3 regions of the Streptomyces sp. NPDC104367 genome follow, and region 3 is predicted to be linked to each of the others. Evidence: riboswitches for the same ligand, from Rfam matches in the RefSeq annotation. Region 3 holds a riboswitch; each other region holds the start of a gene.
What was found. A riboswitch is a leader RNA that binds a small molecule or an ion and turns the genes downstream of it on or off. The one in region 3 is predicted to bind cobalamin.
Positions count from the first base shown of each region.

Region 1 (4,207 bases), on a different contig from region 3:
CTCGTGCAGCCACTCCAGGGCCCGGACCGTCCCCCGGGTCCCCGGGATCACGACGAGGTCGGCGTCGGCGAGTTCCTCCGGCCGGTCCACGAACCGCACCAGGACGCCGGGTTCGGCGGCGAGCGCGTCCACGTCGGTGAAGTTGGACATCAGCGGGACGGCGCAGACGGCGACCCGCAGCACGTCCTCCCCGACGGGCGGGGCGGTGCTGGACTCGCGTACGGTGCCGCGCAGCGAGACCCTGAGCCCGTCCTCCTCGTCGATGCCGAGGCCGTGCCGGAAGGGCAGGACGCCGTAGGTGTGCCGCCCGGTGAGCCCGTGCAGCATGTCGAGGCCGGGCTCCAGCAGGGAGACGTCACCCCGGAACTTGTTGACCAGGAACCCGGCGACGAGCGCCTGGTCCTCGGGCGAGAGCAGGGCGACGGTGCCGAAGAAGGAGGCGAACACGCCCCCGCGGTCGATGTCGCCGACCACGAGCACGGGCAGCCCGGCGTTGCGGGCGATCCCCATGTTCACGATGTCGGTCCGGCGCAGGTTGATCTCCGCCGGACTGCCGGCCCCCTCGCAGATCACCGCGTCATACGTGCCCCGCAACTCGGCGAGACAGTCGAGCACGGTCCCGAGCAGCTTCTGCTGCCGCCCGCCGTGGTAGCCCCGCGCGCTCAGCTCGCCGACCGGCTTGCCGAGCAGCACGACCTGGCTGCTCTGCTCACCGCCGGGCTTGAGCAGCACCGGGTTCATCAGCGCGGTCGGCTCGATGCGGCAGGCCTGCGCCTGCATGGCCTGCGCCCGCCCGATCTCGGCGCCCTCGCGGGTGACGAAGGAGTTGAGCGACATGTTCTGCGCCTTGAACGGCGCGACCTTCACGCCCTGCCGCACCAGCCACCGGCAGATCCCGGCGGTGACGACGCTCTTGCCGGCGTCGGAGGTGGTGCCGGCCACCAGGAGACCCCCGCCGTTCATGCCGTCCGTCCCTTCGCGACGAGGCGCGCGGCGACCGTCACGCCGAGCGCGAGCAGGCCGACGCGGCGCGAGAGCCGCACCGCCCGACCGATGTCCGTGACCGCCACCGCGCGTCCCTCCCCGTTCAGCACGGGCCGATGCTCGATCCGCCCCCCGTACGACAGCGTCCCCCCGAGCCGTACCCCCAGCGCCCCCGCGAACGAGGCCTCCACGGGCCCGGCGTTGGGGCTCGGGTGCCCGGCCGCGTCGGCCCGCCAGGCGCGTACGGCGCCACGGGCGTCGCCGCCGGCGACCGTCGCCAGCACGGCGGTCAGCCGTGCCCCCGGCCAGCCGGCCACGTCGTCCAGGCGGGCGGAGGCCCACCCGTACCGCCGGTAACGGGCCGACCTGTGGCCCACCATGGCGTCCAGGGTGTTGACGGCCCGAAACCCCACCAGTCCCGGCACGCCGGCCACGGCCCCCCACACCAGCGCGCCGACGACGGCGTCGCTGGTGTTCTCGGCGACGGACTCCACGACCGCGCGGGCGATCCCGTCGGCGTCCAGGGCCTGCGGGTCACGTCCGCACAGATGCGGCAGCCGGGCGCGGGCGGCCTCGACGTCCCCCGCCTCCAGGGCGCGTCCGACGGCTCGGGCCTCCCGGGCGAGCGAGGTCCCGCCGACGACGGCCCAGGTGGCGGTGGCGGTGAGCAGCGCGGAGGCGGTGGCGGACGGCCGTACGGCCCGCTGGGCCAGCGCCCCCAGGGCCACGGCGCCGCCGGCGCACACGGCGGTGTGCAGCGCGCCCCACCCGCGGTGGTCCCGCCACAGCACCCGCTCCACGGCCCCGGCCGCCCGTCCGAACGCGGCGACCGGATGCCCGCGGCGCGGATCGCCGAGCAGCAGATCCCCGAGGAGGCCGGCGGCGGCGCCGTACGCGAAGACGCGATCGGCACCCATCGGCTCAGCCGGCCGTGGGGTCGGTGGCCGGGCTGGTGGTGAACCTCGAACGGCAGCCGCGCATGGCGTTGTGTCCTCACTCAGGGTGTCCACGCCCTGGTTCGACGAGACCGGCGGTGAGAGTTCCTGGCTCCCGGGGCTACCTACCCCGGTGACAGTGGCGGGACCGCGCCGGATTCACACCGGCTTCCTCTCTTGCCGCCGTACATGGCCTCGGCAGTCCACCACGCCCCCGGAAGACCCGTCAACTTGCCGTTGACCTGCGCGGGGAGAGTGTGCGAAGGCCCACATCGGGGGGCCGGTGGGGCTGCCGTGGCACGCCGAAGGCTCCTCCCCGAACCGGTCGGGGAGGAGCCTTCCGGGCTCTGGTCGGCCCGTGGTCGCGGCGGCCCGGGTCAGGCCTTGGCCACGATCAGGTGGATGCCGTAGGCCACGGCGGCCGCGCAGGCCGCGAAGCAGAGGTAGGCGGCGGTGACGGCGAGGACCGCGGAGCCGCCCTGGGCCGTGGCCCGTTCGCGGGCGGAGAGACCCTTGATGCCGAGGGTGAAGAGGGTCACCAGACCCACGGTGGCCACGAGGCTGACGCCGAAGACGGAGCCGATGGCTGCCCAGTCGATTGTCATGTCGGTTCTTCCTCGGGGTCAGACGGTGGTGGCCGGGCCGGCCGCGGGGGCGGCGGGGGAGGCGGGGGAGGGGATCGTGGCCGTCAGGCCGTCGGTGACGGAGACGGTGCCGGCGGGCGGCGGGGTCACGGCGGCGATCGCGGTGGTCACCACACCGGCCGGCTCCTCGGCGACGACGTTGCTGCTGTCCACGACCTCGCGGCGGGACAGCTTCCAGATGGTGGCGCTGGCGGCCACCAGGAAGACGGCCACGAGGGCCGTGCCCCAGTCGCCGAGGTCCGTCACGGACTCGGCGAGGGCGCCGACCAGTGCGGCGGCCGGCAGCGTGAGCACCCAGGCCACCATCATGCGGGTCGCGGTGGACCAGCGGACCGTGCCGCCCTTGCGGCCGAGGCCCGCGCCCATCACCGAGCCGGAGACGACGTGCGTGGTGGAGAGGGAGAAGCCGAGGTGGGAGGAGGCCAGGATGGCGGTGGCCGCGCTGGTCTGGGCGGCGAAGCCCTGCTGCGGCTGGAGGTCGGTCAGGCCGGTGCCCATGGTGCGGATGATGCGCCAGCCGCCGATGTAGGTGCCCAGCGCGATGGCGAGGCCGGCGGAGAGGATCACCCAGGTGGGAGGGTTCGAGCCGGGGGCGATGGAACCGCCCGCGATCAGCGCGAGGGTGATGATGCCCATCGTCTTCTGCGCGTCGTTGGTGCCGTGCGCGAGCGAGACCAGGCCGGCGGAGGCGATCTGGCCCGCGCGGTAGCCCTTGCGGGTCGCCTCGCCCTCGGCGTTCTTCGAGAGCGTGTAGGAGAATCGGGTGGCGAGCATCGCCGCGAGGCCCGCGACCACGGGCGCGGCGACGGCCGGGAGCAGGACCTTGGTGACGAGCACGTCGCCGTGGACCGCGCCGACGCCGGCCGAGGCGACGGTGGCGCCTATCAGACCGCCCATGAGGGCGTGCGACGAGCTGGAGGGCAGGCCCACCAGCCAGGTCACGAGGTTCCAGAGGATGGCGCCGACCAGGGCGGCGAAGATGACCTCGGGACGTATGCCGTTCTCGTCGACGAGGCCCTTGGAGATCGTGTTGGCGACCTCCACGGAGAGGAAGGCGCCCACCAGATTGAGCGCGGCGGACATCGTCACCGCGATCTTGGGCTTGAGCGCGCCGGTCGAGATGGTCGTGGCCATCGCGTTGGCGGTGTCGTGGAAACCGTTCGTGAAATCGAACGCGAGTGCGGTGATGACCACAATCGCGAGGATCAGCGAGAAGCTTTCCATTTACCCAGACAATCTTTAGAGGTCATCAGCTGTTGGACCGTAGGCAACCTGGGTGAACGGAAGGTGAACTGGGGTGGGCATGGTGGTGTCAATGAGGGAGGGTCGGCATTCCGCTTACGGCCCTGCGCCCCGTGGCCCCTTGACCGGCTGCCCGCCGTGAACGCTCTCGGCCGGCGCCCGGGGCCACGGACGAGATCCTGGTCACCCGGTCTCCGGTCGACCCGGTCTCCGGCCACCCGGCGCGATCGACGGCGGGACGGCTGGCAGGATCGGGGCATGGGTGAGCAGCAGCGGGACGTACGCACGGCGGAGGCCGAGGCCTGGCGGGACCTCGTCGACACGGCCCGCCGCACGGTGGCCGACGGACTGGTCGTCGGCACCTCCGGCAACGTCTCGGTCCGGGTCGGCGACACCGTGCTG
Region 1 is NZ_JBVJND010000002.1:70,958-75,164, reverse strand. Features, by position in the region: gene ACZ619_RS03150 (cobyric acid synthase) at 1-963, opposite strand, end outside; gene ACZ619_RS03145 (cobalamin biosynthesis protein) at 960-1,901, opposite strand; cobalamin riboswitch at 2,003-2,142, opposite strand; gene ACZ619_RS03140 (hypothetical protein) at 2,297-2,524, opposite strand; gene ACZ619_RS03135 (inorganic phosphate transporter) at 2,543-3,787, opposite strand; gene ACZ619_RS03130 (class II aldolase/adducin family protein) at 4,064-4,207, shown strand, end outside.
Region 1: it holds a riboswitch for cobalamin, as region 3 does, so the genes downstream of both, ACZ619_RS03145 (cobalamin biosynthesis protein) here and ACZ619_RS29435 (ABC transporter substrate-binding protein) in region 3, are expected to answer to the same signal.

Region 2 (4,207 bases), on a different contig from region 3:
CCAGGTGAACTCGACGCCGTAGTGGTCGGGGTGCAGCACGCCCTGCGCGGTACGGGTCTTCTCCCAGGCCGGCAGCGGGCCGCCGCGCTCGGCGAGGTCGGCGGACGCCTCGTACGCGGCGAGCATGATCCGCTCGGCGATCCGGGTGGAGAGCGCCTTGGCCTCGGGGGAGTCGAAGGGCAGCCGGAGCTTGAAGAAGACGTCCTGGAGGCCCATCGCGCCGAGGCCGACCGGACGCCACTTGGCGTTGGAGCGGCCCGCCTGCTCGGTCGGGTAGAAGTTGATGTCGACGACCCGGTCGAGGAAGGTCACGGCGGTGCGGACGGTCTCGTCCAGACGGTCCCAGTCGATGTCCCCGCCGGCCACGAACGCGCCGAGGTTGACCGAGCCCAGGTTGCAGACCGCCGTCTCGCCGTCGTTCGTGACCTCCAGGATCTCCGTGCAGAGGTTGGAGGAGTGGACGACATGGCCGGGCACGGCCGTCTGGTTGGCCGTGCGGTTGGCCGCGTCCTTGAAGGTCATCCAGCCGTTGCCGGTCTGGGCGAGGGTGCGCATCATCCGGCCGTACAGGTCGCGGGCCGGGATGGTCTTGCGCGCGAGCCCGTCGGCCTCGGCCTTGCGGTAGGCCGCGTCGAACTCCGCGCCCCACAGGTCCACCAGCTCCGGCACGTCGGCCGGGGAGAACAGCGACCACGGCTCGTCGGCGTTGACCCGGCGCATGAACTCGTCCGGCACCCAGTGCGCGAGGTTCAGGTTGTGCGTACGCCGGGCGTCCTCGCCGGTGTTGTCGCGCAGCTCCAGGAACTCCTCGAGGTCGGAGTGCCAGGTCTCCAGGTAGACCGCGGCCGCGCCCTTGCGCCGGCCGCCCTGGTTCACCGCGGCGACCGAGGCGTCCAGCGTCTTCAGGAACGGCACGATGCCGTTGGAGTGCCCGTTGGTCCCGCGGATGAGCGACCCGCGGGAGCGGATCCGGCTGTACGACAGCCCGATGCCGCCGGCGTGCTTCGAGAGCCGGGCGACCTGGTGGTAGCGGTCGTAGATGGAGTCCAGCTCGTCCAGCGGGGAGTCGAGGAGGTAGCAGGACGACATCTGGGGGTGCCGGGTGCCGGAGTTGAAGAGGGTGGGGGAGGAGGGGAGGTAGTCGAGGCGGCTCATCAGGCCGTAGAGCGAGGCGACCTCGTCCACGGAACGCGCGGTGTCGTCCTCGGCGAGGCCGGCGGCGACCCGGAGCATGAAGTACTGGGGCGTCTCGATCACGTGCCGGGTGATCGGGTGGCGCAGCAGGTAGCGGCTGTGCAGGGTGCGCAGGCCGAAGTAGCCGAAGCGGTCGTCGGCGGCCGGGTCGACCAGGGCGTCGAGGCGGTCCGCGTGCAGCCGTACGAACTCGGCGGTCCGGTCGGCGACGAGGCCCTCGCGGTGGCCCACGGCGACGGACCCGGTGAAGGAGGTCACCCCCTGGGAAGCGGCCTCGGCGCGGACGGAGACCGTCAGCAGCCGGGCGGCGAGCCGGGAGTAGACGGGGTCCTCGGAGATGAGCCCGGCGGCGGCCTCGGTGGCCAGCTCGCGCAACTCCGACTCGTCGGCCCGCGCGGACCGGCCGCGCAACGCGGCGGCGGCGACCCGGCCGGGGTCGGCGTCGGGGAGGTCGGCGGTCAGCTCGGTCAGGGTCCGCAGCAGCGCGGTACCGGGACCGTCCTCTTCCACGGATGCCACGGAGATGGTCGCTGAAGCCGGGTCGGCTGGCGCGATGGTCACGTGGGGGCTCTCCCTCGCTCGGCACGGGGCCTGGCGGAGGGCAGGGAGCAGCACACGAGCGAGCACACGCGTGTCGCGTCCCCGGCCCACTCCACGAGGCCCGGACGTCAGAACACCCGGGCCGGACGGCCGGGCGTGCTGTCGGCAGGTCCTCGGACTGACTCCTGCGCACAGATGTGCGCAAGTACACCGTTGCGGGACAGTTCCGGATTCACACCGGATTCCCCTGCGGCGACAGCGAGCATGAGCATACATCTAGTGCCGGGCTGCGGTGTCACCCCCAGATGTTGTGTCGCGGTGGTGTCGGAGCGTCAGCTCGTAGGTGAGGAGGGTGATCTCCGGCAGCTCCGGCAGGGGATTCCGGTCCCGGTCTGGTGTGCGGACGAAGCCCAGGCGTTCGTAGATCCGGTGGGCGCCGCGCAGGGTCCGCCGGGTCGACAGCACGACGCCCGTGCACCCCGGGACGGCCCGTGCGCGGTCGATGTCCCTGCGGGTGGGTGTGTACGACGGCGGGCCGCCGTCGCGCTTGGTTCCCGGCGGCCCGCTGCGGGCGGGGTGGCTTGCTCGCGCGGTTCCCCGCGCCGCTAGAGGGGCGCCACGGCCGGCGGCAGTTCCACCTCCACGTCCGGGTCGCCCGCGTCGGCCGTGTAGTCCCGCGGGTCGGTCTCGTCGAGGCCCTCGGGGGCCTTGAGGGCCTTCAGGGCGAAGGTCAGGACCGCCGCCACCGCCAGGTTCAGGACGAAGGCGGTGAGGCCGATGTAGCCGATCTGGCCGATGCCCGGGATCTCCTTGGAGCTGCCCCCGAAGTGCGCCTGGGTGGGGGAGGCCACGCCGTAGGCCGCGACCGTGCCGTAGACCATGCCGACCGCCCAGCCCGTCAGCAGGGCCCAGCGGTGGAACCAGCGGGTGAAGAGACCGCCGACCAGGGCCGGGAAGGTCTGGAGGATCCAGATGCCGCCGAGGAGCTGGAAGTTGATGGCGACCGTCTTGTCCATGGTGAGCACGAACACGAGGGCGCCGACCTTCACCAGCAGCGACACGATCTTGGAGACCTGGGCCTCCTGCTTCGGTGTGGCGTCGGGCTTGATGAAGTCCCGGTAGATGTTGCGGGTGAAGAGGTTCGCGGCCGCGATGGACATGATGGCCGCGGGGACCAGGGCGCCGATGCCGATCGCCGCGAAGGCCACGCCCGCGAACCAGTCCGGGAACATGTCCTCGAACAGCTGCGGGATCGCCAGCTGGCCGTTGGTGACCTTGACCCCGGCCGCGATGGCCATGAAGCCCAGCAGCGCGAGCAGGCCGAGCATCAGCGAGTACAGCGGCAGGATCGTGGTGTTGCGGCGGATCACGTCACGGCTCCTGGAGGAGAGCGTCGCGGTGATCGAGTGCGGGTACATGAAGAGCGCGAGCGCGGAGCCCAGCGCCAGCGTGGCGTACGTCCACTGACCCGCCTCCGGCGGGGTCAGCGCGCCGCGCGGCTTGCCGGTCGCCGGGTTGGTCTGGGCGAACGCGTGGCCCGCCTTGGCGAAGATGTCGTCGAAGCCGCCCAGTTTGATCGGGATGTAGATGATCGCCACCGCGATGACGAGGTAGATCAGGCCGTCCTTCACGAACGCGATCAGGGCGGGTGCGCGGAGGCCGGAGGAGTAGGTGTAGGCCGCCAGCACACCGAAGGCGATGAGCAGCGGCAGGTCCTTCACGAACCAGTTGGTGCCGTCGCCGCCGCCGACGCCCATCACGTCCAGCACCGCCTGGATGCCCACGAGTTGCAGCGCGATGTAGGGCATCGTCGCCAGGATGCCGGTCAGGGCGACGGCGAGCGAGAGGCCCTTGGAGCCGAAGCGGCCGCGCACGAAGTCCGAGGTGGTCACGTAGCCGTGCTTGTGGGAGACCGACCACAGCCGCGGCAGGAACGTGAAGATCAGCGGATAGACGAGGATCGTGTACGGCACCGCGAAGAAGCCGGCCGCGCCCGCCGCGTAGACCGCCGCCGGCACGGCGACGAAGGTGTACGCCGTGTAGAGGTCGCCGCCGAGCAGGAACCAGGTGATCCAGGTCCCGAACGACCGCCCGCCCAGGCCCCATTCGTCCAGGGAGTGCTCGTTCTCGGCCCGGCGCCAGCGCGCGGCCAGGAAGCCGATGACCGTGACGGCCAGGAAGAAGAAGACGAAGACGCCGAGCGCGACGCCGTTCACACCGTCCTTCACCGCGGCACACCCCCGTCCGCGCCCGCGGCCCTGCGGGTGCGCTGGTCGCGCTGCCACAGCCGGTAGGCGGTGCCGGTGAGCGCGGTGGAGAGCAGCACCCACAGCATCTGGTACCAGTAGAAGAACGGGATCCCGATGAACGCGGGATCCGTCCTGGCGTACGAGCCCACCCACAGCATCGCCACGAAGGGCGCGGCGAGGCAGACGGCGATGATCACGCGCACCGGTGTCACCACCGGGTGTCT
Region 2 is NZ_JBVJND010000010.1:103,333-107,539, forward strand. Features, by position in the region: gene ACZ619_RS17195 (ribonucleoside-diphosphate reductase subunit alpha) at 1-1,755, opposite strand, end outside; cobalamin riboswitch at 1,882-2,006, opposite strand; partial or broken gene ACZ619_RS17200 (hypothetical protein) at 2,011-2,247, opposite strand; gene mctP (monocarboxylate uptake permease MctP) at 2,340-3,962, opposite strand; gene ACZ619_RS17210 (DUF3311 domain-containing protein) at 3,959-4,207, opposite strand, start outside.
Region 2: it holds a riboswitch for cobalamin, as region 3 does, so the genes downstream of both, ACZ619_RS17195 (ribonucleoside-diphosphate reductase subunit alpha) here and ACZ619_RS29435 (ABC transporter substrate-binding protein) in region 3, are expected to answer to the same signal.

Region 3 (4,207 bases):
GGACAGGTCGCCCGCCGGGCCGACGGCAAGGTCCTCAAGGGCGAGCACTACCGGGCGCCGGACGTCTCGGCGGAGCTGCGCCGCCAGGGCTGGATACCCGGGGGCGACGCCTGAGGGTCCGGGACGGCCGACGGGCCTCGGCGTCCGTCTGCCCGTGACGTGACCTGAACCACGGCGGTGTCAGGTCGCGTGGCCGTGGCCTTGAGTGCGGGTGTGGGCGCCGGCGTGGCTGTTATCGGGGCGGGTCAGCCCTGTCGGGCGGCCGCGCGGCGCTGGGGGGTCATGCCGGCGACCCTAGGAAGAGGCCGGGCGGCCGCTCCACCGTTTTTCCGGCGCCCGGCGCCCGGCTTTAGGCCTCGCCCGTCGGCCCGACGCCGGCCTGGCCGAGCCGGAGGTTCCAGCGGCCGGCCCGGCCCGTGACCTCCGTCGCCGCGAGCGGGGGGACGTCGACGCGCCAGAACGCTGCCTCGGGAGCGCCGAGCGCGTGCAGCACCACCGCCCGGACCACCTCCGGTTCCACCACGGCGAGCGTCCTGCCGTCCGCCGGGCCCGCCGACTCCAGCCAGTGCACCACCCGCGCGCACAACTCCCGTACGGATTCGCCTCCGTGGGGTGCGGCGCCCGGATCGGACAGCCAGCGGACGACCGCCTCCGGCTCGGCGGCGCCGACCTCGTCCAGGGTGCGGCCCCGCCAACGGCCCATGTCCAGCCCGGCCAGGCCCGGTTCGACGGAGGCGTCCAGACCGAGCGCGACCGCCGTCTCCGTGCAGCGCACACTGGCGGAGCTGACCGCGCGTCCTGCGCCGGGCAGGGAGAGCCGCACCGCCCCCGGGTCCTCGATCGAGTCACCGTCGTCGAAGCGGGCCCGCCGCAGCGAGGGGGTGATCGCCGGGGCGATGAGGATGACTCGGCTGGTCACGGGGGTGTTCCTCCTACGTCGCACAACGAACGCGCACACCGGGCCCGCACGACGGTACGCGCCCCACGGACACACTCCCGCCTCCGCACCCGCCCCCGCACTCGCCTCCGCCCCCGACCCGCACTCGCCCCGGCGTCCGGATGCGGCTCCGCCTCTCGTCCAGGCCCGGTATCCGGCTTCGACCAGTTCGGTACCGGAGAACGCCGGCAGCGACTTGCCGCTCCCGAAGGAGGCGGAGACCGCCGGAAGCCGGTCGGTGGGCAGGAGGGCGTGATCACCTGCGTCGCCCTGGACCGCGCCGGGAGCCGATGAGCGGCCGGTTGTCAGTGCCGGCTGACACACTTTTCGACGTGGACACCCAACGCCGAGAACTGGCCGCACGCTTCGTGGAGGCGCACCGCGAGGGCTGCTTCCTGCTCCCCAACGCCTGGGACGCGGGCAGCGCCCGCGTGCTGGAGGCCGTCGGCTTCCCGGCCGTGGCCACCACCAGCGCGGGCATCGCCTTCTCCCTGGGCCGCCCCGATCACGACTACGGCGGCGGCCGGGTGGACCGGGCGACCATGATGGGCCGGATCCGTGAGATCGCCGCCGAGGTGCGCGTCCCGGTGAGCGCGGACCTGGAGGACGGCTTCGGCGAGTCCCCCGAGGCCGTGGCCGAGACGGTCTCGGCGGCGCTCGCGGCCGGAGCGGCGGGCGGCAACATCGAGGACTTCACGGGCGACCGCTCCCGGCCGCTGCACGACCCGGAACTCTCGGCGGACCGCATCCGTGCCGCACGCCAGGCGGTCGACGCGGCCGGTGAGCCGTTCGTCCTGGTCGGCCGCACCGACGTGCTGCTGACCGGCGGTCCGCTGGCGGAGGCTGTCCGCCGGGCCAACTCCTTCCTCGCGGCGGGCGCGGACTGCGCGTTCGTGCCGGGCGCGGCCGACGCGGAGACCATCGGCACGCTGGTGAAGGAGATCGACGGGCCGCTGAACGTGGTCATGGGGCTGACGGGCGGCGCCCTGTCACTGGCCGACCTGCGCGAACTCGGGGTGCGCCGGGTCACGGTGGGCGGCAGCATCGCGCGGGCGATGTACGCGCAACTCCTCGGCGCGGCCCGGGAACTGGTGGACCGGGGGACCTTCTCCTACGCCGAGAACCAGATCTCGCAGACGGATCTCAACGACCTCTTCCGGAGGTGAGGCACCACCTTTTTCGGTGGTGAGGCACGACCTCTTCCGGAGGTGAGGAGGGAGACCGGCAGGGTCGGAGCGCAGGCTGCGGTCAGCCGGTCAGCCGGTCAGCCGGTCAGCCGGTCAGCCGGTCGGGCGCCGACCATGTCAGGTCGGCCTAGGCGGCGTTCACGCGACCCCGCCGACCCCGCCGACCCCGCCGATCCCGCCGACCCCGGCATCCCCGAGCGGGCCCGGGGCACCGTCGTCCGCGCCGGGTTCGCCCTTGGAGAGCCTGGTGCGGTCTCCCGGTCCGACCGTACGACGGGCTTGATAGCCTCGGTGAGCCAGTCGAGCCACACCCGAGGCCAGGGAATCCGGTGCGAATCCGGAACTGACGCGCAGCGGTGAGGGGGACGGGCGGGGCACGCTAGCCACTGGGAGACCGGGAAGGCGCCCCGGCCGGACGAACCCGAGTCCGAAGACCTGCTGGCACCTTCGCGCCCCGGCGCGCAGGGACGTCCGTAGGCCAGGCTCCGCGTACGAGCCCCGACCCCAGAGGCATGCCCGTGCTCAGCACCCCCGCCCCGCTCCGCATCCCCACGCTCCTCCTCGCGTCCGCCCTCCTGCTCACCGCCTGCGGCGGCACCGGGAGCGGCGCCGCCACCGAGACGTCTGCCGCCGCGGGCTATCCGGTGACCCTCCACAACTGCGGCCACGCGGTCACCCTCAAGTCGGCGCCGAAGCGGGCCGTCTCCCTCAACCAGGGCACCACGGAGATCCTGCTCTCCCTCGGACTCGCCGACCGCATGGCCGGCACGGCCACCTGGACCGACCCGGTGATGAAGGGCCTGGAGAAGGCCAACGCGTCCGTTCCCCGCCTCGCCGACAACAACCCCTCCTTCGAGAAGGTGCTGGACGCCGAACCCGACTTCGTCACCGCCTCGTTCGTCTCCACCCTCGGCAAGGGCGGGGTCGCCACCCGCGAGCAGTTCGAGAAGCTCGGCGTGCCCACGTACGTCTCGCCGTCCGACTGCTCCGCGGGCAAGGACAACGACAGCGGCGGCGACGGATCGCGCGGCGAACCGCTCACCCTCGACGCCGTCTACGGCGAGATACGCGACCTGGCCCGCGCGTTCGGCGTCGAGGAGCGCGGCACCGAACTCGTCGCCTCGCTGAAGAAGCGGGTGCGCGCGGCCACCGCCGGACTGCACGCCTCGGACGTGTCCCTGATGTACTGGTTCGCCAACTCCCAGTCGCCCTACCTGGCCGGCTGCTGCGGCGCGCCCGGCGCCATCACCCGGGCGGTCGGCGCGCAGAACGCCTTCGCCGACACCCACGACGAATGGCCCCAGGTCAACTGGGAGACGGTCGCCGACCGCGACCCCGACATCATCGTGATCGGCGACCTGACCCGCAAGCAGCAGACCGCCGAGACCGCCGCGGCCAAGATCCGCTTCCTGGAGTCCAACCCCGCCACCCGCAATCTGACCGCCGTGAAGAAGAAGCGGTACGTCCTGCTGAGCGGGCAGGCGATGAACCCGTCCATCCGCACCATCGAGGGGATCGAGAAGGTCGCGGCCGGTCTGCGTGACTTCGGGTTCGCCAAGTGAGCGTCCGCTCGCTGCTGTTGACGGGCGGGGGCCTGGCCGCGCTGCTCGTGTCGGTCGCCGTGGCCGTGACGATCGGCCCCGCCGACATCTCCACCGGTGACGTCTGGGCCTCCGTCGCGGCCCATCTCGGCCTCGGCGAGAGCGGGCTGGCGCCGCTGCGGGACGGCATCGTGTGGGACCTGCGGATGCCGCGCACACTGCTGGCCGCCGTGTGCGGGGCCGGACTCGCCGTCTGCGGCGCGGTCATGCAGTCGCTGCTGCGCAACCCGCTCGCCGACCCCTTCGTGCTCGGGGTCTCCTCCGGCGCGTCCACCGGCGCGGTCGCCGTGGTCGTGCTCGGCGTCGGCGGGGGAGCGGTGTCCCTGTCGGCGGGCGCCTTCGTCGGCGCGCTGCTCTCCTTCGGCCTGGTGCTGCTGCTCAGCCACACCCTCGGCCCCAGCACCGACCGGGTCGTCCTGTCCGGGGTCGCGGCCATGCAGCTGTTCTCCGCGCTGACCTCGTTCACCGTGCTCACCTCGGCG
Region 3 is NZ_JBVJND010000022.1:50,772-54,978, forward strand. Features, by position in the region: gene ACZ619_RS29420 (pyrophosphohydrolase domain-containing protein) at 1-114, shown strand, start outside; gene ACZ619_RS29425 (histidine phosphatase family protein) at 350-919, opposite strand; gene ACZ619_RS29430 (isocitrate lyase/PEP mutase family protein) at 1,270-2,103, shown strand; cobalamin riboswitch at 2,405-2,581, shown strand; gene ACZ619_RS29435 (ABC transporter substrate-binding protein) at 2,637-3,686, shown strand; gene ACZ619_RS29440 (FecCD family ABC transporter permease) at 3,683-4,207, shown strand, end outside.